3 regions of the Streptomyces sp. NPDC091282 genome follow, and region 2 is predicted to be linked to each of the others. Evidence: riboswitches for the same ligand, from Rfam matches in the RefSeq annotation. Region 2 holds a riboswitch; each other region holds the start of a gene.
The links. Region 2 has a riboswitch for S-adenosylmethionine ahead of ACIQOE_RS01960 (aminotransferase class V-fold PLP-dependent enzyme). Riboswitches for the same ligand answer to the same signal wherever they lie in the genome.
Positions count from the first base shown of each region.

Region 1: it holds a riboswitch for S-adenosylmethionine, as region 2 does, so the genes downstream of both, thrC (threonine synthase) here and ACIQOE_RS01960 (aminotransferase class V-fold PLP-dependent enzyme) in region 2, are expected to answer to the same signal.
Region 3: it holds a riboswitch for S-adenosylmethionine, as region 2 does, so the genes downstream of both, ACIQOE_RS09390 (amino acid ABC transporter permease) here and ACIQOE_RS01960 (aminotransferase class V-fold PLP-dependent enzyme) in region 2, are expected to answer to the same signal.

Region 1 covers NZ_JBIVUX010000006.1:40,770-48,224, reverse strand. The annotation lists gene ACIQOE_RS27355 (cold-shock protein) at 90-296, opposite strand; gene ACIQOE_RS27350 (MoaD/ThiS family protein) at 764-1,039, opposite strand; gene thrC (threonine synthase) at 1,087-2,373, opposite strand; SAM riboswitch class I at 2,392-2,546, opposite strand; gene ACIQOE_RS27340 (glucosyl-3-phosphoglycerate synthase) at 2,704-3,648, shown strand; gene ACIQOE_RS27335 (trehalose-6-phosphate synthase) at 3,731-5,155, shown strand; gene otsB (trehalose-phosphatase) at 5,235-6,083, opposite strand; gene ACIQOE_RS27325 (DUF3263 domain-containing protein) at 6,161-6,394, opposite strand; gene ACIQOE_RS27320 (extracellular solute-binding protein) at 6,412-7,455, opposite strand, start outside.
Region 2 covers NZ_JBIVUX010000001.1:414,932-422,386, forward strand. The annotation lists gene ACIQOE_RS01945 (hypothetical protein) at 1-70, opposite strand, end outside; gene ACIQOE_RS01950 (rhomboid family intramembrane serine protease) at 223-966, shown strand; gene ACIQOE_RS01955 (Lrp/AsnC family transcriptional regulator) at 963-1,244, shown strand; gene ACIQOE_RS01960 (aminotransferase class V-fold PLP-dependent enzyme) at 1,563-2,924, opposite strand; SAM riboswitch class IV at 3,061-3,177, opposite strand; gene trpD (anthranilate phosphoribosyltransferase) at 3,279-4,343, opposite strand; gene ACIQOE_RS01970 (ubiquinol-cytochrome c reductase cytochrome b subunit) at 4,476-6,113, opposite strand; gene ACIQOE_RS01975 (Rieske 2Fe-2S domain-containing protein) at 6,110-7,168, opposite strand; gene ACIQOE_RS01980 (cytochrome c) at 7,165-7,455, opposite strand, start outside.
Region 3 covers NZ_JBIVUX010000002.1:506,631-514,085, forward strand. The annotation lists gene ACIQOE_RS09360 (M12 family metallopeptidase) at 1-379, shown strand, start outside; gene ACIQOE_RS09365 (NtaA/DmoA family FMN-dependent monooxygenase) at 496-1,869, opposite strand; gene ACIQOE_RS09370 (LLM class flavin-dependent oxidoreductase) at 1,891-3,102, opposite strand; gene ACIQOE_RS09375 (putative leader peptide) at 3,173-3,268, opposite strand; gene ACIQOE_RS09380 (transporter substrate-binding domain-containing protein) at 3,350-4,375, opposite strand; gene ACIQOE_RS09385 (amino acid ABC transporter ATP-binding protein) at 4,432-5,232, opposite strand; gene ACIQOE_RS09390 (amino acid ABC transporter permease) at 5,229-6,209, opposite strand; SAM riboswitch class IV at 6,614-6,725, opposite strand; gene ACIQOE_RS09395 (glutathione S-transferase C-terminal domain-containing protein) at 6,803-7,455, opposite strand, start outside.

The DNA of each region.
Region 1 (7,455 bases), on a different contig from region 2:
CATGCCAAAGGGCTCGTAACCCATGACTCCCCATGGGATACGAGCCCTCCGACAAGAAAGAAGAACGACGCTGTCAGTCGGCGCGTGCTTCAGCTGGTCGCGAGCCGGACCATGTCCGCCTGCGGCCCCTTCTGGCCCTGCGAGATCTCGAAATCGACCCGCTGACCTTCCTCCAGGGTGCGGTAGCCGTCCATCTGGATCGCGCTGTAGTGGACGAAAACATCCGCACCACCGTCGACCGCGATGAAGCCGTACCCCTTCTCCGCGTTGAACCACTTGACGGTGCCCTGAGCCATGCCTAACTCCCCTATTACTGGCCCTTGCACAGATCCACACTTCGCGGATCCGGGTCAGACCTCACTCCCCAATGGTTGGGGGCGTGCGCCGGAACGCGTCGACCGCGGCTGAATGTATCTGCCCAACTGCCGTCTGCAACAGGTCAATCGGACGAGAATTCTGGACGGGAAGGGTCCGGAATGTAGTGAGAATTCGGCTGAATTCAGGGCAAGTCGGGCCATATAAAAGCCACAAAAGCCGCGTAGAACCCGCACACTTTGGCTACTTCTTGGCAGCCTCGCGGTATCGAATACAGGGCTCCCGACCTGGAGATCGGGATCGCGTTCCCCAACTGTACCGCGCTCAACCACACAGAATTGCCCCCTCCGCTTCTCTCACGGAGGGGGCAATCGGATGAACACTCGGTGATCGGCCTTACCGAAGGTAATGTTCGGTCATTCGATCAGCCTGTCAGCGGGACGGCAGGTCAGCCGCCGGCCACCGCCGGAATGATGGAGACGCCGGCCCCGTCCGGGGTGGCCGTCTCCAGGCCCTGCTCGAACCGCACATCGTCGTCGTTGACGTACACGTTGACGAAACGGCGCAGCTTGCCCTCGTCGTCGAGAACACGGCCGGCGATGCCGGTGTGGTTCTTCTCCAGGTCGGAGATGACCTCGCCGAGGGTGCCGCCTTCGGCACTGACTTCGGCCTGGCCACCGGTGTAGGTGCGCAGAATGGTGGGGATGCGAACGGTGACGCTCACGGGTGAACCTCCGGTTGGGGCGACGCGCTGGAATGTATAAGGCTGACTCAGGCGAGCCCGGCTTCACGGAACGAATCGAGAGTGGGCCGGATGGTCGCCGTCAGCCCGGTCCCCGCCACGGCGTCCAGCGTCTTCAGTCCGTCACCCGTGTTCAGTACGACGACCGACTTCGACGGATCGATCTGCCCATTCTCGATGAGCTTCCTGGTGACGCCGACGGTCACCCCGCCGGCGGTCTCGGCGAAGATTCCCTCGGTCCGCGCGAGCAGCTTGATCGCGTCGACGACCTGCTCGTCGGTGACGTCCTCCACCGCACCGCCGGTGCGGCGCGCGATGTCCAGGACATAGGGCCCGTCGGCCGGATTGCCGATGGCGAGGGACTTGGCGATCGTGTTCGGCTTCTGCGGCCGGACCACGTCGTGGCCCGCCTTGTACGCCACCGACACCGGCGAGCACCCCTCGGCCTGCGCACCGAAGATCTTGTACGGCCGGTCCTCGACCAGCCCGAGCTTGATCAGCTCCTGGAGCCCCTTGTCGATCTTCGTGAGCTGCGAGCCCGAGGCGATCGGCACGACCAGCTGGTCCGGGATCCGCCAGCCGAGCTGCTCGCAGATCTCGTACGCCAGGGTCTTGGAGCCCTCCGCGTAGTAGGGCCGCAGGTTGACGTTGACGAAGCCCCAGCCCTCACCGGCCGAGTCGCCGATCAGCTCGGAGCAGAAACGGTTCACGTCGTCGTAGTTGCCCTCGATGCCGACGAGCTCGCCGCCGTAGATCGCGGCCATGACGATCTTGCCCTGCTCCAGGTCGTGCGGGATGAACACGCAGGAGCGGAAGCCGGCCCGCGCGGCGGCGGCACCGACCGCGCCGGCGAGGTTGCCGGTGGAGGAGCAGGAGAGCGTGGTGTAGCCGAAGGCACGCGCGGCCTCGACGGCCTGGGCGACGACCCGGTCCTTGAAGGAGTGCGTCGGGTTGCCGGAGTCGTCCTTGACGTACAGGCCGCCGGTGACGCCCAGCTCCCTGGCCAGGTTGTCGGCCTGGACGAGCTTGGTCCAGCCCGGGTTGATGTTCGGCTTGGTCGCCACGTCCGCGGGGACGGGCAGCAGCGGCGCGTAGCGCCAGATGTTCGCGGGACCCGCTTCGATGCGCTTGCGCAGTTCCTCGGTGTCGTAGGCCGAGAAGTCGTACGCGATCTCGAGCGGGCCGAAACACTCCTCGCAGGCGAACACCGGGCCGAGCGGCACGCGGTGACCGCACTCGCGGCAGCTCAGCGCGGTGGCGGGTCCGAGGTCGACGGTCGCGGGGTCGGTGGTGGTCGCAGCAGTCTGCACAGCCATGTGAGGCGAGGCCCTTTCTCCTCATCTTCCTCACGACGCATTTCGCCGTGAGACGGATTTGGCACCTTCCCTAGCCGGGAGCCCCGCGAGTGATCGACAGCGATCAGCGAGAGCCGACTGGAGGGTTGCCGGGGCTTCATCGGGCCGTATCCCTCTGCCCCTCTGGATGAGCGGTATGCGGTTGTCAACGGCCGGTGACCCCAGGACATGCGATGGTCATCGGCGTTGTTCAAGACTGTAACCGAAGGCCAGGACAGTTGAGATAGTCGTCCGAACCGCGAGATGGGTCACACCTCGCAGTGTGATCGTGACAGTGAGGAGCCGCTGACTGTGCTGGAAGAAGTCGAGCGCTGGCTGGCCACCCGCTCCTGGTCCATGAGCGAACGTCCGCTGCACCGGATACTCGCCGCCAAGCAGCGCACCGGTCAGACCGTCTCCGTCGTGCTGCCCGCGCTCAACGAGGAGGAGACCGTCGGTGACATCGTGGCGATCATCCGCCACGACCTGATGCGGCAGGCGCCGCTCGTCGACGAGGTCGTGGTCGTCGACTCCGGTTCCACCGACCGTACGGCGGCGGTGGCCGCGGCGGCCGGTGCCCGGGTCGTGCACCGCGACACGATCCTGCCGCGCATCCCCGCCGTCCCCGGCAAGGGCGAGGTGCTGTGGCGCTCGCTCCTGGTCACCACCGGGGACATCGTCTGCTTCGTCGACGCCGACCTGAGGGAGTTCTCCTCCGACTTCGTCATCGGGATCGTCGGCCCGCTGCTGACCGACCCGGACGTGGACCTGGTCAAGGCGATGTACGACCGCCCGCTGGCCGGCTCGGCAGGGCAGGGCGGCCGGGTCACCGAGCTGATGGCCCGCCCGCTGCTGAACATGCACTGGCCGCAGCTGGCCGGGTTCGTCCAGCCGCTCGGCGGCGAGTACGCGGCCCGCCGCTCGCTCCTCGAACAGCTCCCGTTCCCGGTCGGCTACGGCGTGGAGCTGGGCATGCTGGTCGACGCCCTGCACCTGGTCGGCCTGGACGCCCTGGCGCAGGTCGACGTCGGGGTGCGCAAGCACCGCCACCAGGACGGCCAGGCCCTCGGCCGGATGTCCGCCGCGATCTACCGCACCGCCCAGCTGCGGCTGGCCCGCGGCCATCTGATCCGGCCCGCCCTGACCCAGTTCGAACGGGGCGAGGACGGCTTCGAGCCGCGCACCTACTCCGTGGACACCGAGGAACGGCCGCCGATGGCGGAGATCACCGAGTACGCCGAACGCCGGGTGGCGTGACTTCGACGTACGGCCGTATACGGCGGCGCGTCGGACGTGACCGCACGTTTGAGCGTTTCCGGGCCGGGCTAGGTTGAGGCGTATGTCTTCCACCGGCGGTGCTGAGGTGCTGGTCGCGTCCAACCGCGGCCCGGTTTCGTACGAGATGCGCGACGACGGTTCGCTGCACGCCAAACGGGGCGGCGGCGGCCTGGTCTCGGGTCTGTCGGCGATCGGGCCGGACGCGGACGCGGTGTGGGTGTGCGCGGCGCTGAGCGACGGCGACCGGGAGGCGGCGCGGCGGGTCGAGGGCGGCCGGCTGCCGGCCGGGGACACCGGCGGGCAGCAGGTCAGGATGCTCGACATCGCCCCGGACGTGTTCTCGGACGCCTACAACGGCATCGCGAACTCGGCGCTCTGGTTCGTGCACCACATGCTCTACCAGACCCCGTTGGAGCCGGTCTTCGACGCGGAGTTCCGGCGCCAGTGGGCGTCGTACCAGGCCTACAACCAGGCGTTCGCGGAGGCGCTGGCGCAGGAGGCGGGCCAGGGCGCGGTGGTCGTCATCCAGGACTACCACCTGGCGCTGGCCCCGCGGATGCTGCGCCGGCTGCGCCCGGACCTGCGTATCGGCCATTTCTCGCACACCCCGTGGGCGCCGCCGGACTACTTCCGGCTGCTCCCCGACGACATCGCGGCGGAGCTGCTCGGCGGGATCCTGGGCGCGGACCACGCGGCGTTCCTGACCCGGCGGTGGGCGGACGCGTTCGTGGCCTGCTGTCACGCGGTGCTGGGCCCGGGTATCCCGGCGGCCGGTGAGACCCGGATCGGGGTGCACGGGCTGGGCGCCGACGCGGAGTTCCTGCGCAAGCGGTCGCACGAGCCGGACGTGGACGAGCGGATGCGGGCGCTGCGGGAGGAGATCGGCGAGGGCCGCCGGACGATCGTCCGGGTGGACAGGACCGAGCTGTCGAAGAACATCGTGCGGGGCCTGCTGGCGTACCGGCAGCTGCTCGACGACCACCCCGAGTGGCGGGAGCGGGTGGTGCACGTGGCGTTCGCGTACCCCTCGCGGCAGGACCTCGCCGTGTACCGCGACTACACGGCCGAGGTGCAGCGGGTCGCCGACGAGATCAACGCGGCGTACGGGACGGCGGGCTGGACGCCGGTCGTGCTGCACGTGAAGGACGACTTCGCCCGGTCGCTGGCGGCCTACCGGCTGGCCGACGTGGCCCTGGTGAACCCGATCCGGGACGGCATGAACCTGGTCGCCAAGGAGATCCCGCTGGTCTCGGACGCGGGGTGCGCGCTGGTGCTCTCGCGGGAGGCGGGTGCGTACGAGGAGCTGGGCGAGGACGCGGTGGTGGTGAACCCCTACGACATCGTCGGGACCGCCGGCGCCTTGCAGGAGGCGTTGACCATGGGGGACGAGGAGCGGGCGGAGCGGTCGAAGCGGTTGGCCGCGGCGGCTACGGCGTTGCCGCCCGCGGCGTGGTTCCTTGAGCAGCTGGCGGCGTTGCGGGGCTGAGTTCCTTGGCCGCGGGCCGGTGGGGGCTGGTCGCGCAGTTCCTCCCCCAGCCTTCGGCCGGGGGCACCCCCAGCGCCCCTTACGGGGCGCTTTGCTCGGCCAGTGATTTCAGGAGGCGGACTACTTCTTGCGGGCCGTCGACCACCAGGTCGGCTCGGTCGGCCAGTTCCGTGACCTCCGCGCTGCCGCTGCACACCAGCAGGCCCGGGACGCCTTCCTCGCGCAGTTTCTCCACCGCCGTGAAGGCCGGGATGTCCCCCAGGTCGTCGCCGGCGTAGAGGATCGCGCCCGCGCCGATCTCCCGTGCGTAGGCGCGCAGGGCCACGCCCTTGTCCATGCCCGGCGGGCGGAGTTCCAGCACCAGGCGGCCCGGTTCGACGATCAGGGCGTGGCGGGTGGCCAGGTCGGTCAGCGGGGCGCGCAGGGCCTCGAAGGCGGCCTGCGGGTCGTCGGCCCGGCGGGTGTGGACGGCCAGGGCGTGGCCCTTGTCCTCGGTCCAGGTGCCGTGCGCCCCCGCGGCGTCGATGACGGCCGGGAGTTCGGCGCGGACGGCGGCGATGCCGGGGTGCGCGGGCGGCGTGGTGAGTTCGCCGGTGGCCGCGTCCCAGCGTTCGGCGCCGTAGTGGCCGAGGACGACGAGGTGGTCCAGGCCGGGCACCCCGGCGAAACCGCCGTAGCGGACGGCGATGTCGGTGGGCCGGCCGGTGATGACGGCGACGGAGGCCACCTTGGGCGCGAGGGCGGCGAGGGCCGGTACGGCGTCCGGGTGGGCGCGGGCCTGCTCGGGATCGGCGACGATCGGCGCGAGCGTCCCGTCGAAGTCGAGCCCGACGAGCGCGGAACGCGGCTGCGAGAGGAGAGCGGCGAGACCGTCACGACCGGCGACGGTGCGAGGCGTCGGAAGGGGTTCCGTGGAATGGGTGCCCATGCGACCGACAGTATCGGAGCGCCCTTAGGGGGCGCGGGGAACTGCGCGACAAGCCCCCACCGACCCGCACGTACCCCCTACCGCTCCGACCGCCGCCCCTCCCGCACCCGCCGCAGCCTGTTGACCGTCACCGGATCGTGCGCCAGGGCCCGTTCGTCGTCGAGGAGGGCGTTGAGGAGCTGGTAGTAGCGCACCGGCGCCAGGTCCAGTTCCTCGCGGATCACCCGCTCCTTGGCGCCGGGGCTCGCAAAGCCCCGGCGTTCCAGAGCGAGGATCGCCAGCTCGCGTGCGCCCAGTTCTTCCCGGTCCATGCCGAGAACCGTAGCGCTCAGCCCGTCGTCGTACGGCTGTCGGCCGCCGTCGCCTCGGACTGGAGCCGGGTGAGCACGCCGGTCGGGTCGCCGGTGGACGCGACCGCCGTGCCGATCTGCTTCTTGACGTCCGCGCTGACCGCGGCCCACGAGGTCTTGCCCGCCGGGTACAGCTCGGAGGTGGGCAGCTGTTCGAGGAAGGGACGGAGCTGCTTGTCCTGGGCCCGCGAGGAGTCGGTCATCGTCTGGGACGCGGACGTGGTGACCGGGAGCAGGCCGTACTCGCGGGAGAAGTCGAGGACGTTCTTCTCGCTGTAGACGTAGTCGAGGAAGTCGCCGACCTGCTCCGCGTGGCCGTTCTGCTTGAAGGCCGCCATCCAGTCGGTGACGCCCATGGACGGGGTGCTGGTGCTCTGGCCGGCGCGGGAGGGCATCGGGACGGCGCCGAACTTCACGCCCTTCTTCTCGGCCTGCTTGATGAGCGTGGGGTGGCCGTTGAGCATGCCGACCTGGCCGTCGGCGAACGCCGCGAACGCCGTCGCCCGGTTGAGCCTGCCGGGCGCGGTCGGTCCGGTCAGGCCCTTGCCCACCAGCTCGTCCTTGAGCCAGGTGAAGGTCTCGACGTTCTGCGAGGAGTCGATCGTGTACGTGCCGATGTCGTCGGTGTAGCCGCCGCCTCCGCTGAGCAGCCACTGCATGGTCTCCGCCTGGGCCTCCTCGGAGCCGAGCGGCAGCGCGTACGGGTACGTCACGCCGTGCGCCTTGAGGGCCTTCGCGTCGGCCGCGAGGTCGTCCCAGGTGGTGGGCGGGGTGATGCCGGCCTCGGAGAAGAGGGTCTTGTTGTAGAAGAGGACGCGCGTGGACGCGGCGAAGGGTATGCCGTACTGCGCGTGGTTCCACTGGCCCGCCTCGGCGAGCTGGGAGGGGAAGTCGGCCTGGACCGGGATGGAGAGCAGGTCGCCGGCCTCGTACAGGTCGCCGGCGGCCGCGTAGTCGGCGTACGCGCCGATCTGCGCCAGGTCGGGCGCGTCGCCGGCGGCGACCATGTCCTTGACCTTGCG
Region 2 (7,455 bases):
CGAAGCGCGTGAGGTTGCCGCAGAGGGTGCAGCGCCACCGCGTCGTGGCGGTCGGCAGGGGAACCGTCATCGTGACTGTTCGCTTCCTTCTAGTGTCCGTGACGCGCCGTCCCGACGCGTGTGGCTCGTTACCCTACGGCCTGGCGCGTACTCGACGCGGCCCCGTCCGTGGCGGCGAGGCGATCTGCACCAGTGCGTCCGGTTACGCCATGCTCTATGTCCATGATCGGCAACTGGAACCCGACGGCCGTGCGGACCCTGCGGAGCCTGAGGGGCACCTCGGCCCCCATGACGTACACCCTGATCGCCGTGTGCTGCCTGATCTTCCTGCTCGGCCCGGCGTCCGGCTTCAACCACTCCTACGGCACCGGGGACGCCCTGGCGGCCGCCCAGCGCGCGTACTTCCGGCGCTGGGGAGTGGTCCCGGCCGACCTGTTCGACGGCCCGGCACGGGAGCTGCTGACCCCGGCCACGGCGCTGTTCATCCACGGCAGCTGGGTGCACCTCCTGGGCAACATGCTCTTCCTCTTCGTCTTCGGGACGATGACCGAGGAGCGGATGGGCCGCGTGGAGTTCACCCTCTTCTACCTCGTCTGCGGCTACCTCGCGCTGCTCGGCTACGCCGCCGCCAACGCCTCGTCCCAGCAGTCGCTGGTCGGGGCGTCCGGAGCGATCTCAGGAGTCCTCGGAGCGTTCCTCTACCTGTTCCCCAGCGCCCGTGTGACCAGTCTTCTGCCGTTCCTCTTCTTCCTCCCGCTGCGGTTCCCGGCCTGGGTGGTGCTCCCCTTCTGGGCGGCCCTGCAGTGGCTCGCCCTGAACCAGGCGCCCTCCGGTCCCGGCGTGGCCTATCTCGCCCACGTGGTCGGCTTCGGGCTCGGCCTCGGCTACGCGTGGGTGCGGTACGGGCGTGCGACTAAAGTGAAGGCCGCCCCAGCTCCGGCTCCCGAGGGAGAGAACCAGCCGTGATCACCGCGATCGTCCTCATCAAGACCAGCGTGGACCGGATCCCCGAGATCGCGGAACAGATCGCCGCGCTGGACAGCGTCAGCGAGGTCTTCTCCGTCACCGGTACGTACGACCTGATCGCCATGGTCCGGGTGCGCGAGCACGAGGACCTGGCCGAGGTGATCCCGGGCCGGATCAGCAAGATCCAGGGCGTGGAGGGCACGGACACGCACGTGGCGTTCCGCACGTACTCCCAGCACGACCTGGAGGCCGCGTTCGCGATCGGCCTGGACAGCTAGGGCCTGTCTGACAATTCCCGTCGTCGCCCGGAGGGCGGCCGCGCGGCGTCAGGTGCGTGCTCTCGGCGTGCCGGGCGCAGACCCTCGTACTGGACGTACTCGGGTCTGCGCCCGGTGCGGCGAGAGTGCGTGCATGGCGTCGCGCGGCAGACGGGAATTGTCAGACAGGTCCTAGGCCCCGTCAGGGCGCTGGGGGCGCCCCCGGCCGAAGGCTGGGGGAGGAAGCGCGCGAGAGGCCACGGCACACCCGCGGTGGACCACCCTGCGGGCCGGTGGGGGCTTGTCGCGCAGTTCCCCGCGCCCCCGAGGGGGCGCTGATCAGACCGCCGGGACGCAGCGGCCGTCCTCTGTGCGGTACGACCACTTCGCGCCGTCGGCGACCAGTTCACGGACCGCCGTGACGAAGCGCTCCACGTGCTCGTCGGGCGTGCCCGCGCCGAAGCTGACCCGGATCGCGTTCAGGGACTTCTCGCCCGGCGCCGCCTCCGGCGCCCCGCACTCGCCCTGGGTTCCGGGGTCGGAGCCCAGCAGGGTCCGCACCAGCGGGTGGGCGCAGAAGAGGCCGTCGCGGACGCCGATGCCGTACTCGGCGGAGAGGGCCGCGGCGAAGTGGGAGCTGTTCCAGCCCTCGACGACGAAGGAGAGCACGCCCACGCGCGGGGCGTCGTCGCCGAAGAGGGACAGGACGCGGACCTCGGGGACCTCGGCGAGGCCCTCGCGGACCTTGGCGATCAGGTGCCGCTCGCGGGCCACCAGCGTCTCGAAGCCCGCCTCGGTGAGCGCCTTGCAGGCCGCGGCGATCGCATAGGCCCCGATGACGTTCGGGGAGCCCGCCTCGTGACGGGCGGCGCTGTCGTGCCACTCCACGGCCACTCCCCCGTCCTCGCGCCGGGTCACCCTGCGGCTGGCGCCGCCGCCCGCGAGGTACGGCTCGGCCGCCCGCAGCCAGTCGGCGCGGCCGGCCAGGACGCCGGAGCCGAACGGCGCGTACAGCTTGTGGCCGGAGAAGGCGATCCAGTCGACGTCCAGGTCGCGGACGCTCACCGGGTGGTGCGGCGCCAGCTGGGCCGCGTCCAGCACGATCCTGGCCCCGTGCGCGTGCGCGACGGCCGCCAGCTCCCGTACCGGCCACAGCTCACCGGTGACGTTCGAGGCGCCGGTGACGCAGACCAGGGCCGGGCCGTGCGGGTCACGCTCGGCGAGGGCGCGCTCCAGGGTCCGGACGGCCTGGCCCGGGGTGCGCGGGGCGTCGAGGTAGCTGACCCGGGCGTCCTGCCAGGGCAGCAGGCTCGCGTGGTGCTCGGTCTCGAAGACGAAGACCTGGCAGCCGGCGGGCAGGGCGCGGGCCAGGAGGTTCAGGGAGTCCGTGGTCGAACGGGTGAAGACCAGCTGGTCGTCGGGGCGGCAGCCGAGGAACTCCGCGACGGTCCTGCGGGCGTTCTCGAAGAGGTCCGTGGAGAGCTGGGAGAGGTAGCCGGCGCCGCGGTGGACGCTGCCGTAGTAGGGCGCGTACGCGGCCACGTCGTCCCAGACCCGCTGGAGCGCGGGGGCGCTGGCCGCGTAGTCGAGGGCGGCGTAGGCGACTTCGCCGCCGGTGACGAGCGGGACGGTGACATCACGCCCCAGAACGGGCAGCGGGGCACAAACCGACTGGGCGGAGACAGCGGTGGAGACGGACATGGCGGAACTCCCGTGAGAGGAAAGAAGAAGGCGAAAAGGGGTGCGGGAAGGTGCGCGGAAGGGGGGCTCGGCGCCCTAGCGCATTCGCTTGCTCACGGGAGACTCCCTCGATGACCAGGATCCCTGGTGTCAGAGGGATCCGCGCTTGCCGCGGACCTCGCTGCCCACGGCCTGGTCTTCACCCGGGGCACCCCGCCACGGACGGAGGGTTGCCGGACAGTCGGCCGGGGCCTCTTGACTGTCACTCATGACCTGAAGGGAAAAGTAGAGGAGATGATCGCCGGCGCGCAACTTCTGTCCGGATGACGGGACGGAAGCGGCGGCGCCGGCGTGTGGTCTCCGGCCGGCCGGGTGCTACCGGTGGGTCGCCGCCGCCCAGCGCTCCAGCACCCGCTTGGCCGCACCCGAGTCGACCGACTCCGCGGCCCTGTCCATGCCGGCGCGGATCTGCCCGGCCAGCGTCCCGGTGCCCGGGTCCAGGGCGACCAGCGCCGCGGCCGAGTTCAGCAGGACCGCGTCGCGGACCGGGCCCGACTCGCCGTCCAGGAGCCGGCGGGCGACCTCCGCGTTGTACGACGGGTCGCCGCCCCGCAGCGCCTCGACCGGGACCAGGCCGATGCCGACGTCCCTCGGGTCGAAGCTCTCCTCGGTGACGGTGCCGTCGCGGACGATCCAGACCCGGGAGGTGGCGGTGGTCGTCAGCTCGTCGAGGCCGTCGTCGCCGCGGAAGACCAGCGAGGAGTTGCCGCGTTCGGCGAAGACGCCCGCGACGACCGGCGCCATGCGCGGGTCCGCGACGCCGACCGCCTGGGCCCGCACCTGCGCGGGGTTGGTCAGCGGGCCGAGGATGTTGAAGACCGTGCGGATGCCCAGCTGGCCGCGGGCCGCGCCGGCGTACCGCAGCGCCGGGTGGAACTTGACCGCGAAGCAGAAGGTGATGCCGGCCTCCTCGGCGACCTCGGCGACCCGCCGCGGGGTCAGGTCGAGGTTGACGCCGAGCTTCTCCAGCACGTCCGAGGCGCCGGACGCGGAGGACGCGGCCCGGTTGCCGTGCTTGACGACCTTCGCCCCGGTGCCGGCCACCACCAGCGCCGACATCGTGGAGATGTTCACCGTCTTGGCGCCGTCGCCGCCGGTGCCGACGATGTCGACCGTGCGTCCCGGCACCTCGATGACGTTGGCGTGCGCGTACATCGTGCGGACCAGGCCGTTGATCTCGTCGACGGTCTCGCCCTTGGCGCGCAGGGCGACGACGAAGCCGGCGATCTGGGCGTCGGTCGCCTGGCCGCGCATGATCTGGTCCATCGCCCAGGCCGTCGCGTCCGCGCTCTGGTCCTGGCCGTAGAGCAGCGCGTTCAGCACCTCGGGCCAGGAACGGCCCGCCGCGGTGTCGCCTCCAGCGGGGGTCACAGCGCTCATGAAGCCGCTCCTGATCGTCGTCCGGGGAAAAGGGTTCTCGGGGCCTACCCTATCCAGCTCCGGACACGGCGAAGGGCCCCCGTCCGTACCCCGGACGGGGGCCCTTCGGCCGTCGTGTGGCGACGCGGTCGATCAGTGGTGGCCGTGGCCGCTCGTGATCTCCTTGTACTCCTCGACGGTGGGCTTCGGGATCTGGTTGTCCTCGCCGTAGTAGGCGTTGCTCAGCTTGGCGCGGAGCTTCTCGGACCCCTTGATCTTCCGCTCGACACCGTTCTCGTCGACCCCCGCGCCGATCTCGGCCGGCTCGTACTGGTGGTGGGCCGTGAGGGTGTGCAGCTGCTCCTGGCTGAGCGGCTCGTGCACCTCGATGAACTCACCGTGCGGCAGCCGCTTGATGATGCCGGTCTCGCGACCGTGCAGCACCTTCTCGCGGTCCCGGCGCTGCAGGCCGAGGCAGATCCGCTTGGTGGCGATGAACGCGATCACCGGTCCGGCGAAGAAGAAGATCCGGACGAACCAGGTCACGTCGTTGATCGACAGGTGGAAGTGGGTGGCGATGAGGTCGTTGCCACCACCGATCAGGCCGATCATGTACACGGTCACCCAGGCGACACCGAACCCGGTACGGGTCGGGGCGTTGCGCGGCCGGTCCAGGATGTGGTGCTCGCTCTTGTCGCCGGTGACCCAGGACTCGATGAACGGGTAGACCGCGATCACGCCGAGCACCAGGCCGAACAGGACCAGCGGGATGAAGACGCCCAGGACCAGCGTGTGGCCCCAGAAGTTGATCTCCCAGCCCGGCATGTAACGGATCAGGCCCTCGGCGAAGCCCATGTACCAGTCGGGCTGGGCGCCGGTGGACACCTGGTCCGGACGGTAGGGGCCGATGGCCCAGACCGGGTTGATCTGGGTGGTCGCCGCGATGGCCGCGATGACACCGAAGACCAGGAAGAAGAAGCCTCCGGCCTTGGCCATGTAGACCGGCAGCAGCGGCATGCCGACGACGTTCTTCTCGGTCTTTCCGGGACCCGCGAACTGCGTGTGCTTGTGGTAGAAGACCAGGATCAGGTGGCCCACCATCAGGCCGAGCATGATGCCCGGCAGCAGCAGGATGTGGATCGAGTAGAACCGCGCCACGAAGTCGTGGCCCGGGAACTCGCCGCCGAAGAGGAAGTACGAGATGTACGTGCCGACGATCGGCATCGACAGGATGGCGCCCTCGGTGAAGCGGACGCCGGTACCGGAGAGCAGGTCGTCCGGGAGCGAGTAGCCGGTGAAGCCGGTGAACATGCCGAGGACGAACAGCAGGAAGCCGAACATCCAGTTGATCTCACGCGGCTTGCGGAACGCGCCCGTGAAGAACACGCGCATCATGTGCACGAACATGCCCGCGAGGAAGATCAGCGCGGCCCAGTGGTGGATCTGCCGGATGAGCAGGCCACCGCGCACGTCGAAGGAGATGTGCAGGGTCGAGTTGAACGCCTCCGACATCATCTGCCCCTGGAGCGGGACATAGCTGCCGTGGTACGTCACCTCGTTCATCGACGGGTGGAAGAACAGTGTCAGATAGACACCCGTCAGGATGATGATGATGAAGCTGTACATGCACACTTCGCCCAGCATGAACGACCAGTGGTCGGGGAAGATCTTGCGCATGTTGGACTTGGCGAGGGAGTAGATCCCGAGCCGTCCGTCGGCCCAGTCGGCGACACGCTCGCCGGCCGGTGCCTTCCCGCGTGCGCGGGTCTCGTCGTTCGTCGTAGTGCTCATCCGCGCTCCCAGAATGCAGGACCGACGGGCTCCTCGAAGTCGCCGAGCGCCTGGAGGTAGCCCTCCTCGCTCACACCGATGCGCAGCTGCGGCAGGGCGTGACCGGCCGGGCCGAAGATCACTCGGGCACCGTCGGAGAGGTCGAAGGTGGACTGGTGGCACGGGCAGAGCACGTGGTGGGTCTGCTGCTCGTACAGCGAGATCGGGCAGCCCACGTGGGTGCAGATCTTCGAGTAGGCCACGATGCCCTCGTGGGACCACTCCAGCTCGCGCTTGTCCTTGATGTTGTCCGGCTGCAGCCGGATGATCATCAGGGCCGCCTTCGCCATCACGTTCTGGAAGTCCTCCTGGGACTCCTCGACGCCCTCGGGCTTGGCGAAGGTCAGCGAACCGACGGCGACGTCGGAGGGACGCAGCGGCTCGTTGGTGTTCATGTTGACGAGCAGCTTGCCCTTCGACCACGCCGTGTGTCGCAGCGAGGTGCCGGGCAGCGGGCCGAGGTCGCGCAGCAGCACGACGCCGGAGAGCGGGACCAGGGTCAGCGCGCCGAACATGGTGTTGCGGATCAGCTTGCGCCGGCCGAGCGCCGACTCCTTGGCGCCCTCCTTGAAGTCCGCGTGGACCTTCGCGCGGACCTCGGGGCTCGCCTCGATCGCGTGCCGCTCGTCGGCGACCTCCACGTCGGACATCAGGGTGCGGGCCCAGTGGACCGCGCCCGCGCCGATGCAGAACAGCGCCACACCGAGGGTCAGGCCCAGCGCGAAGTTCAGCGCGCTGATGTGACCGAGCGGGAAGACGAAGATCGACTTGTCCTTCGGGATCGTCACGTAGGACGCGATGAACCCGACGGTGGCCAGCATCGACACCGTGAACAGCAGGGCGACGACGCGCTCGGACCGCTTGGCGGCCCGCTCGTCGATGTCCTGGATCCGGTGCTCGTGGGGCGGCAGACCGGGGTCGGCGAACGGGTCCTTCTCGTCCGCGACGCTCACGGCACCGTGCGCGTGTCCCTGCTCAGCGGGCAGGTTCTCTTCTGGAATCTCTTGGCTACTCATGACTTCTTGGCCTTTGCGGTCCGAGCGGCGACCCAGACGGCGACGGCGATCAGGGCGCCGAGACCGAAGATCCAGGCGAACAGACCCTCACTGACCGGCCCGAGGCCGCCCAGGTCGAGACCGCCGGGGTTCGTCGTCTTGGAGCTGTTGACCGCGTCGAGGTACGCGATGATGTCCTTCTTGTTCTTCTCGGACAGCGTCGTGTCGGGGAAGGACGGCATGTTCTGCGGGCCCGTCTGCATGGCCTCGTAGATGTGCTTCGGGGCGACGTCCTGCAGGGTCGGCGC
Region 3 (7,455 bases), on a different contig from region 2:
CCTGTACCCGCCGGGCTCGCTGTCCCCGGCCGACAAGGAGTTCGTGCTCCGCTGGTATCCGCCCGCCGAGGCCCCGGCCGCGCTGGTGCCGTTCCGGTCGGCGCCGCTCGGCCTCGGGCCGGGCGGGCAGGCGGACTTCGCCGTGGAGCCGCCGGAGACCCGCGAGTACAGCGTGGGCACCTTCGGAGCGTGCGACTCCGTCGTCGTGGTCTTCGAGGAGCGTGACGGGGAACCGCGCTACCTCGCCGGGCACGACGACGGGGGCACCGCGCACAACGCGCTGGTCGGGGTCCGGCTCGTCAAGGGCCGGCGCTATGTCGTCCGCGTACGTCTCCATTCCACGTGGGGGTCGGGGGAGACAGCGGTCATGTGCTGGTGACACCGGCACGGGACCGCGGCGCGGAGGTCGGACTCAGGGTCCGGCACCGGGGGGAAGCGGTCGCGGCACGTAGCCTTCGGGGGAGGGATACGTGCCGCGGCCTTGCCCGTGGCCGCTCAGGACGCCGCGCGCTGCCCCCGGGGCTCGTCCGGGTGGGCGAGGCCGAGGTGGTCGCGCAGGGTGGTGCCCTCGTACTCGGTGCGGAAGACGCCCCGCTCCTGGAGGAGGGGGACGACCGTGTCGGCGAAGGCGTCCAGGCCGCCCGGGGTGATGTGCGGGACCAGGATGAAGCCGTCGGCGACGTCGGCCTGCACGAAGTCGTCGATGGTGCGGGCGACGGTGGCCGGTGAGCCGACGAAGGTCTGCCGGTTGCCGGTGTTGATCACGAGGTCGCGGATGGACCACTTGTTGGCCTCGGCCAGCTCACGCCATTCGCGGGCGATGGCGACCGGGTCGCGGTACATCCGCACCTGGGCGCGGCCCCGCGAGATGTGCTCCTCGCTCACCAGCGGGTCCACCTCGGGCAGCGGCCCCTCCGGATCGTACGACGACAGGTCCCGGTTCCAGACGAACTCCAGGTGCTTGAGGGCGGTCGCCCCGCTGACCTGCAGGCGCCGCACCTCGTGGGCGGCCTCCTCGGCCTCCTCGTCGGTGTCGCCGAGGACGAAGCTGGCGGCGGGCAGGATCAGCAGGTCCTCGGGGCGGCGGCCGTACGCGGCGAGGCGGGACTTGACGTCGGTGTAGAAGGCCTGGCCGGCGTCGAGGGTGGCGTAGCGGCTGAAGATGGCGTCGGCGCCGGCCGCGGCGAACTCGCGGCCCTCGTCGGACTCGCCGGCCTGGAAGATCACCGGGCGGCCCTGCGGGGAGCGCGGCACGTTGAACTGGCCGTGGATGTCGAACTGGGGGCCGCGGTGGGCGAAGGAACCGGCCCTGGCGTCGCTCAGGAAGGCTCCGGCGGCCTGGTCGGCGAGGATCTCGTCGCCGTGCCAGGAGTCGAAGAGCTCGTTCGCCGTGGCGAGGAACTCCTTGGCGCGGGAGTAGCGCTCCTCCTGCGGCAGGAAGCCGCCGCGCCGGAAGTTCTCGCCGGTGAAGGCGTCCCAGGAGGTGACCACGTTCCAGGCGGCCCGGCCGCCGGAGAGGTGGTCGAGGCTGGCGAACTGGCGGGCCACCTCGTAGGGCTCGTTGAAGGTGGAGTTGATGGTGCCGGTCAGCCCGAGGCGGTCGGTGACGGCGGCGAGCGCGGCCAGCACGGTGAAGGTGTCGGGGCGGCCGACCACGTCCAGGTCGTATATTTTTCCGCCCTGTTCGCGCAGCCGGAGGCCCTCGGCGAGGAACAGGAAGTCGAACTTGGCGCGTTCGGCGGTCTTCGCGAAGTGCGTGAAGGAGCTGAACTCGATGTGGCTGCCGGCGGCCGGGTCGCTCCACACGGTGGTGTTGTTGACGCCGGGGAAGTGCGCGGCCAGGTGGATCTGCTTCAGCGGCTTGCTCATGTCGGGTGCGGTCCTTCCGGCTCAGGCGGTGGCGGCGTAGCGGTTGGCGGGCCGGGCGAGCCCGAGCAGACCGCGCAGGGTGTCCGCCTCGTAGGCGGTGCGGAACCGGCCGCGGCGCTGGAGTTCGGGGACCAGGTCCGCGGTGATGCGCGGCAGGTCGTGGCCGAGCACGCCGGGCCTGAGCCGGAAGCCGGAGAGGCCTTCGGCCGCGAACTCCTCCAGGAGATCCGCGAGTTCGGTCGCCGTGCCGGTGAAGACGCGGGCGTCGCCGGTGTGTTCGCCGCCATCGAGTGCGTCGAGGCGTTCCTTGCGGGCGACGGCCGCGGCACGGTCGTCGTCGAGGTGGACCTCCAGGTCGCCGAAGACGTGCACGGTGTCGCCGGGCCGTCCGGCGGCCTCCTGCCCGGCGCGGATCTCGGCGACGGTCGCGCGGGCGTCCGCGGCGTCGGCCGGGGTGACGTAGCCGACGTCGGCCTGGCGGGCGATCAGCCGGTAGGGGACGCTCTGGTGGCCGAGGGCGGTGACCAGGGGCTGGCCCTGTGGCGGGCGCGGGGTGATGGAGGGCCCCTTGACGCTGAAGTGCCGGCCCTCGAAGTCGGTGTAGTGCAGCTTGTCGCGGTCGATGAATCGGCCGGTGGCCGTGTCCCTGATCTCGGCGTCGTCCTCCCAGCTGTCCCAGAGCCGGCGCACGGCCTCCACGTAGTCGCCGGCCTCCTCGATGTACTCGGCGAGCCGGGCCTGCCCGGCCGGTGACCGCAGCTGCGCGAGGTCGGCCGGCGGGAAGGTGCGGCGGCCGAAGTGGTCGGCCTCGTGCGGACGGGCGGAGATCTGCACCCGCAGACCGGCCCGGCCGGTGCTGACGTAGTCCAGGGTGGCGATCGCCTTGGAGATGTGGAACGGCTCGGTGTGCGTGGCGATCACGGTCGGCACCAGGCCGATGTGACGGGACAGCGGTGCGATCCGGGACGCGATCAGCACGGCGTCCAGGCGGCCGCGGACCTGGTCGGTGCGGCCGTCGGGCTCGCCGTGGCGCGAGGACTGCAGGCCGAGGCCGTCCTCGATGGTGACGAAGTCGATCAGGCCGCGCTCGGCCTCGGCGACCAGGCCGGCCCAGTAGCCGGCGGTGAACAGCTCACGGGGGCGGGCGGCCGGGTCGCGCCAGGACGCGGGGTGCCAGCCGGTGCCGTCCAGGGCGACGGCGAGGTGCAGGGGGGAAGCGGGAGATGAGGACACGGTGGTGCCTTCCTGAAGGTCCGTACGAGGGCGCGCCTGGGCGGAGAGGGGGCGCGGCGGGGACAACCGGTCAGGAACAACAGAGCGCGCCGGCCACGCGCGCCAGGTCGATGTGCGGCCGGGAGACCAGGACGGTACGGCGGCTGGGGCTGAGCACACGCGTCATGTCCCGCACCTCCCGGCCTGCTCCGCGTACATCTCGTCACGACGCACAACAGCGGGGCCGCGGTGGTTGTTCCCGGGCCGGTCAGGAGTTGTCGAGCGGCAGTCCGGGCGGGTTGACCTCGGACGTGGCGACGGCCTCGTTGGACAGGTTGTAGGCCTTCAGCCACTGTGCGTACTGGCCGTTGTCGATCAGGTGGTTGATGGCGTCGGCGAGCGGCTTGGCGAGGCCGCTGTCCTTCTTCGCGGTGGCCGCGATCAGGCCCTGGAGGCCGGCGCCCGCGCCGGAGTAGGTGCCGGCGGTGCGGGTGGCGTTGGGCGTGTTCGCGGTCTGTCTGTTGTGGTAGGCGATGCCGGGGTTGGGGCCGAGGTAGGCGTCGATCTTGCCGCCGGCGAGGGCCAGGTAGACGCTGTTGCCGTCCTGGTAGTACTTGACCGTCAGCTTCTTGCCCTCCTTGGCCAGCTTGGCCTTCCACTCCAGGAGGATCTTCTCCTGGTTGGTGCCGGCGCTGACGGCGACGGTCCGGCCGGCGAGGTTCCGGTAGTTCCCGTCGAAGTTCCAGGTGCTCTTCTTGGGGACGGTGAAGGCGAGGTTGTCCTGCCGGTAGGAGGCGAACTCGTACTTCTTCTTGCGTTCCTCGGTGTCGGTGATGTTGGAGAGGGCCACGTCGACCTTGCCGCTGTCGATGCCGACGAACATGTTCTCCCAGGTGAAGTTCTTCACCTCGGGGGTGAGGCCGAACACCGCGGCGACCAGGCGGCCGAGGTCGGGTTCGGAGCCGGTGAGGGTCTTCTGGTCGGAGCCCACGTAGGCGAGCGGCGGGAATCCGGCGGGCAGGGCGCCCTCGCCGATGACGAGCCTGCCGCTCTTGCGGAGGGCGGCGGGCAGTTCGGCGCTGATGGACTCGACCTCGGAGACCTTGATGGTCGTCTGCTGCGCGGCGCCGTTGGAGACCCGTCCGATGACGACCTCGCCGCTCTTGGCGGCGCCGGTCGTGGTGGCGGCGTCGCTGTCGCCCCCGCAGGCGGCGAGCCCGGTGGCGAGGGTCGCGACGGCGGTCGCCGTGGTGAGGCCGCGGATCAGGCTGCGTCGGGTGAGGAGCGTGGGCATGGCTGTCCTTCGGGTGCGAGCGAAAAGCGGTGGGCGGGTGGTGAAAGGGGGCTGGTTCAGAGGACCTTGCGCAGGAAGTCACGGGTCCGTTCGTGCCGCGGACGGTCGAGGACCTCGGCGGGCGGGCCCTGTTCGACGATCTTTCCGCCGTCGATGAAGACGATCCGGTCGGCGACCTCGCGGGCGAAGCCGATCTCGTGGGTGACGATCACGAGGGTGGTGCCGCCCGAGGCCAGGTCCTTGATGACCGCGAGGACCTCGCCGACCAGTTCGGGGTCGAGCGCGGAGGTCGGCTCGTCGAACAGGATGATCCCGGGGCGCAGCGCGAGGGCGCGGGCGATGGCGACGCGCTGCTGCTGGCCGCCCGAGAGCTGGCGCGGATAGGCGCCGACGCGTTCGCCGAGGCCGACCCGTCCGAGGAGTTCCTTGGCCAGCTGCCGGGCCTCCTGCCGGGTCAGCTTCCCGGTGGCGACGGGGGCGGCGGCGACGTTGTCGAGGACCGTCAGGTGCGGGAACAGGTTGAAGTTCTGGAAGACGAAGCCGATCCGGCTGCGCTGGGCCAGGATGGCGCGTTCACTCAGCTCCTTGAGGCCGTCGCCGTGGCGCTTGACGCCGATCAGTTCGCCGCCGACGCTGACGTGCCCGGACTCGGGCTTCTCCAGGTGGTTGACGACCCGCAGCAGCGTGGACTTGCCGGAGCCGGAAGGGCCGATGACGACGGTGACCTCGCCGGGGCGCACGGTCAGGTCGATGCCGTCGAGGACGCGGTGGGCGCCGTAGGACTTGTGGACGTCGTGGATCTCCAGTGCGGCAGGCGTGACGTCCTGGAGCTGGGCCGTGTCCGGTGCGGTGGTCATACGGCGGCCTCCCGGCGTATCCGTTCGCGCAGGCCGTCCAGGCCGGTGCGCAGTCTCTGCAGGGGGGTCGGGGGAAGGGTGCGGGTGGCGCCGCGGGCGAAGTACCGCTCGACGTAGTACTGGAGGACGGAGACCGCGCTGGTCAGGATCAGGTACCAGACGGTGGCGACGAGCAGCAGCGGCACGATGTCGCCGGGGTAGGTGGCGCCCATGGACTGCACCGATCCGAAGAGGTCGAGCAGCGAGACGTAGAACACCAGGGACGTGCTCTTGATCAGGCCGATGAGCTGGTTGACGTAGTTCGGCACGATGGAGCGCAGGGCCTGCGGGAGGACGATCCGGGAGAACTGGTAGCCCTTGGGCAGGCCGAGCGCGGCGGCCGCCTCGTGCTGGCCCTGGTCGACGGAGAGGATGCCGCCGCGCACCACCTCGGACGCGTAGGCCGCCTCGTTGAGGCTGAGGCCGATCACGGCGATGGCCAGGTCGGTGGCGAGCTTCGACTCGTCGAAGCTGACGAAGGCCGGGCCGAAGGGCACGCCCAGGCTGAGCGTCTGGTAGAGCGCGGAGAAGTTGTAGAGGAAGATCAGCAGCACGATCAGCGGGATCGAGCGGAACAGCCAGGTGTACGTCCAGCTCACCGCCCGCAGCACCGGACTCCCCGAGAGCCGCGCGAGCGCCAGGACGACACCGCCGAGCAGGCCCAGGACGGCGCTGAGCGCGGCGACTTCGAGGGTGACGACGAGCCCGTCGAGGATGGTGGGCCGCAGGAACCAGTAGCGGAAGCGGTCCCACTGGTAGAAGGGGTTGGTGGCGAGTCCGTGGGCGAACTGCGCCACGAGCACCAGGACGACGGCGGTGGCGATCCACCGGCCGGGACGGCGCAGCGGCCGGACTCGCTCGCTGCGGACGGTTCTTGACGGTGTGTCGGTGGGCGGTGGCGCCTCGGCTACGGACAGGACGCCTGGGGGTTCACTCATGGCGGGCTCCGGCGGAGTCGGACGTCCCGGACCACGACGGCCGGGACCGCGGCACCGGACCGCGTCAGGGGACACGGCACCGGTGCGCGGGGGCGCGCGGGACACGGGACGGGGCGGACGGCTGCGCACCGGGACGGCCGGTGCGTCGTGGCGGTCGCGGGGACGCGAGGCCGCGCGAGCGGTGCTGCGGGCGGGGCGGAGGGGTCGGGTCAGACCCGACAGCGGGCGACGCCCGGCGCGGTACACGCGGTACACAGCGCGCTGCTGACACGGAGCAGGTCGACGGCGCGGTCGGCGACCAGCGGGCTCGGACACGGCTGTACGCAGCCCTGGGCCCGGCCATGGGCCGACCTCGAAGCTGCGTACATGTCCGTCACCTGTCGCTGTCGTGGCGGCCCCTGGGGGCCTCGCGCTTACCGAACGTCGTCATCCGGTCCGGTCGTCACCTGGGGCACCCCACCGCGGTGCGAGGGTTGCCGGTCAGCAAGCCAGGGCTCGATGCTGACGCTCTTGACCGTTCTGTGCCGCAAGTAAGTCAGTCGGCCGAAAAAATGTCAACGCCTGTCCGACAGGCGAAATGACGAGGACCGCTTCTACCTGCGCGAAGTGCCGGAGACGTCCGCCGCGTGCCCCGCCCAGTCCAGGATCTGGACGGCCGCGCCGGCGGCCTCCAGGCCCTGGCAACGGCCGTGGTGGCGGCGGGCGATGCCGTCGAGGTCGAGGTGGGGGCCGAAGGCCGGGTGCGCGGCCAGCCGGCGGGCATAGGCCCACAGCGCGGGGTGGCCGGCGACGGCGTGCACGGCGGCGGCGTCCAGGTGGTTGCGGTGCACGGTGTCGAGTTGCACCAGGGCCACCCACAACTCGACGTCGGCTGCCGTGAGTTCTTGGCCGACCAGGAACTCCGCGCCGGTCAGCCGGCGCTCCAGTGCGCCCAGGGCGGCGAGCAGGGTCTCCAGCGCCGCCGGGTCGCCGCCCTCCCGGCCGGCGTCCTGCGCCGCCCGCCCGATGTCCTCGGCGCACAGCCGCTCGGCCTCCTCGATCGCGGTCTCGGCACCGCACGGGTACAGCCGGACCGCGCCGTCACCGAAGTGGCGGTCCAGGTCGCGCAGGATGTCCCGGCTGTGGGTCGACACGATCCGGCCGGACCAGTCGTCGCTGAGCACCGGCGCGAGGGCCGGTCCCGAGTAGCGGTGGGCGCTCGCCTCGTACAGCGGGCGCAGCGCGGTGTGGCCGCCGTCGGGACCGT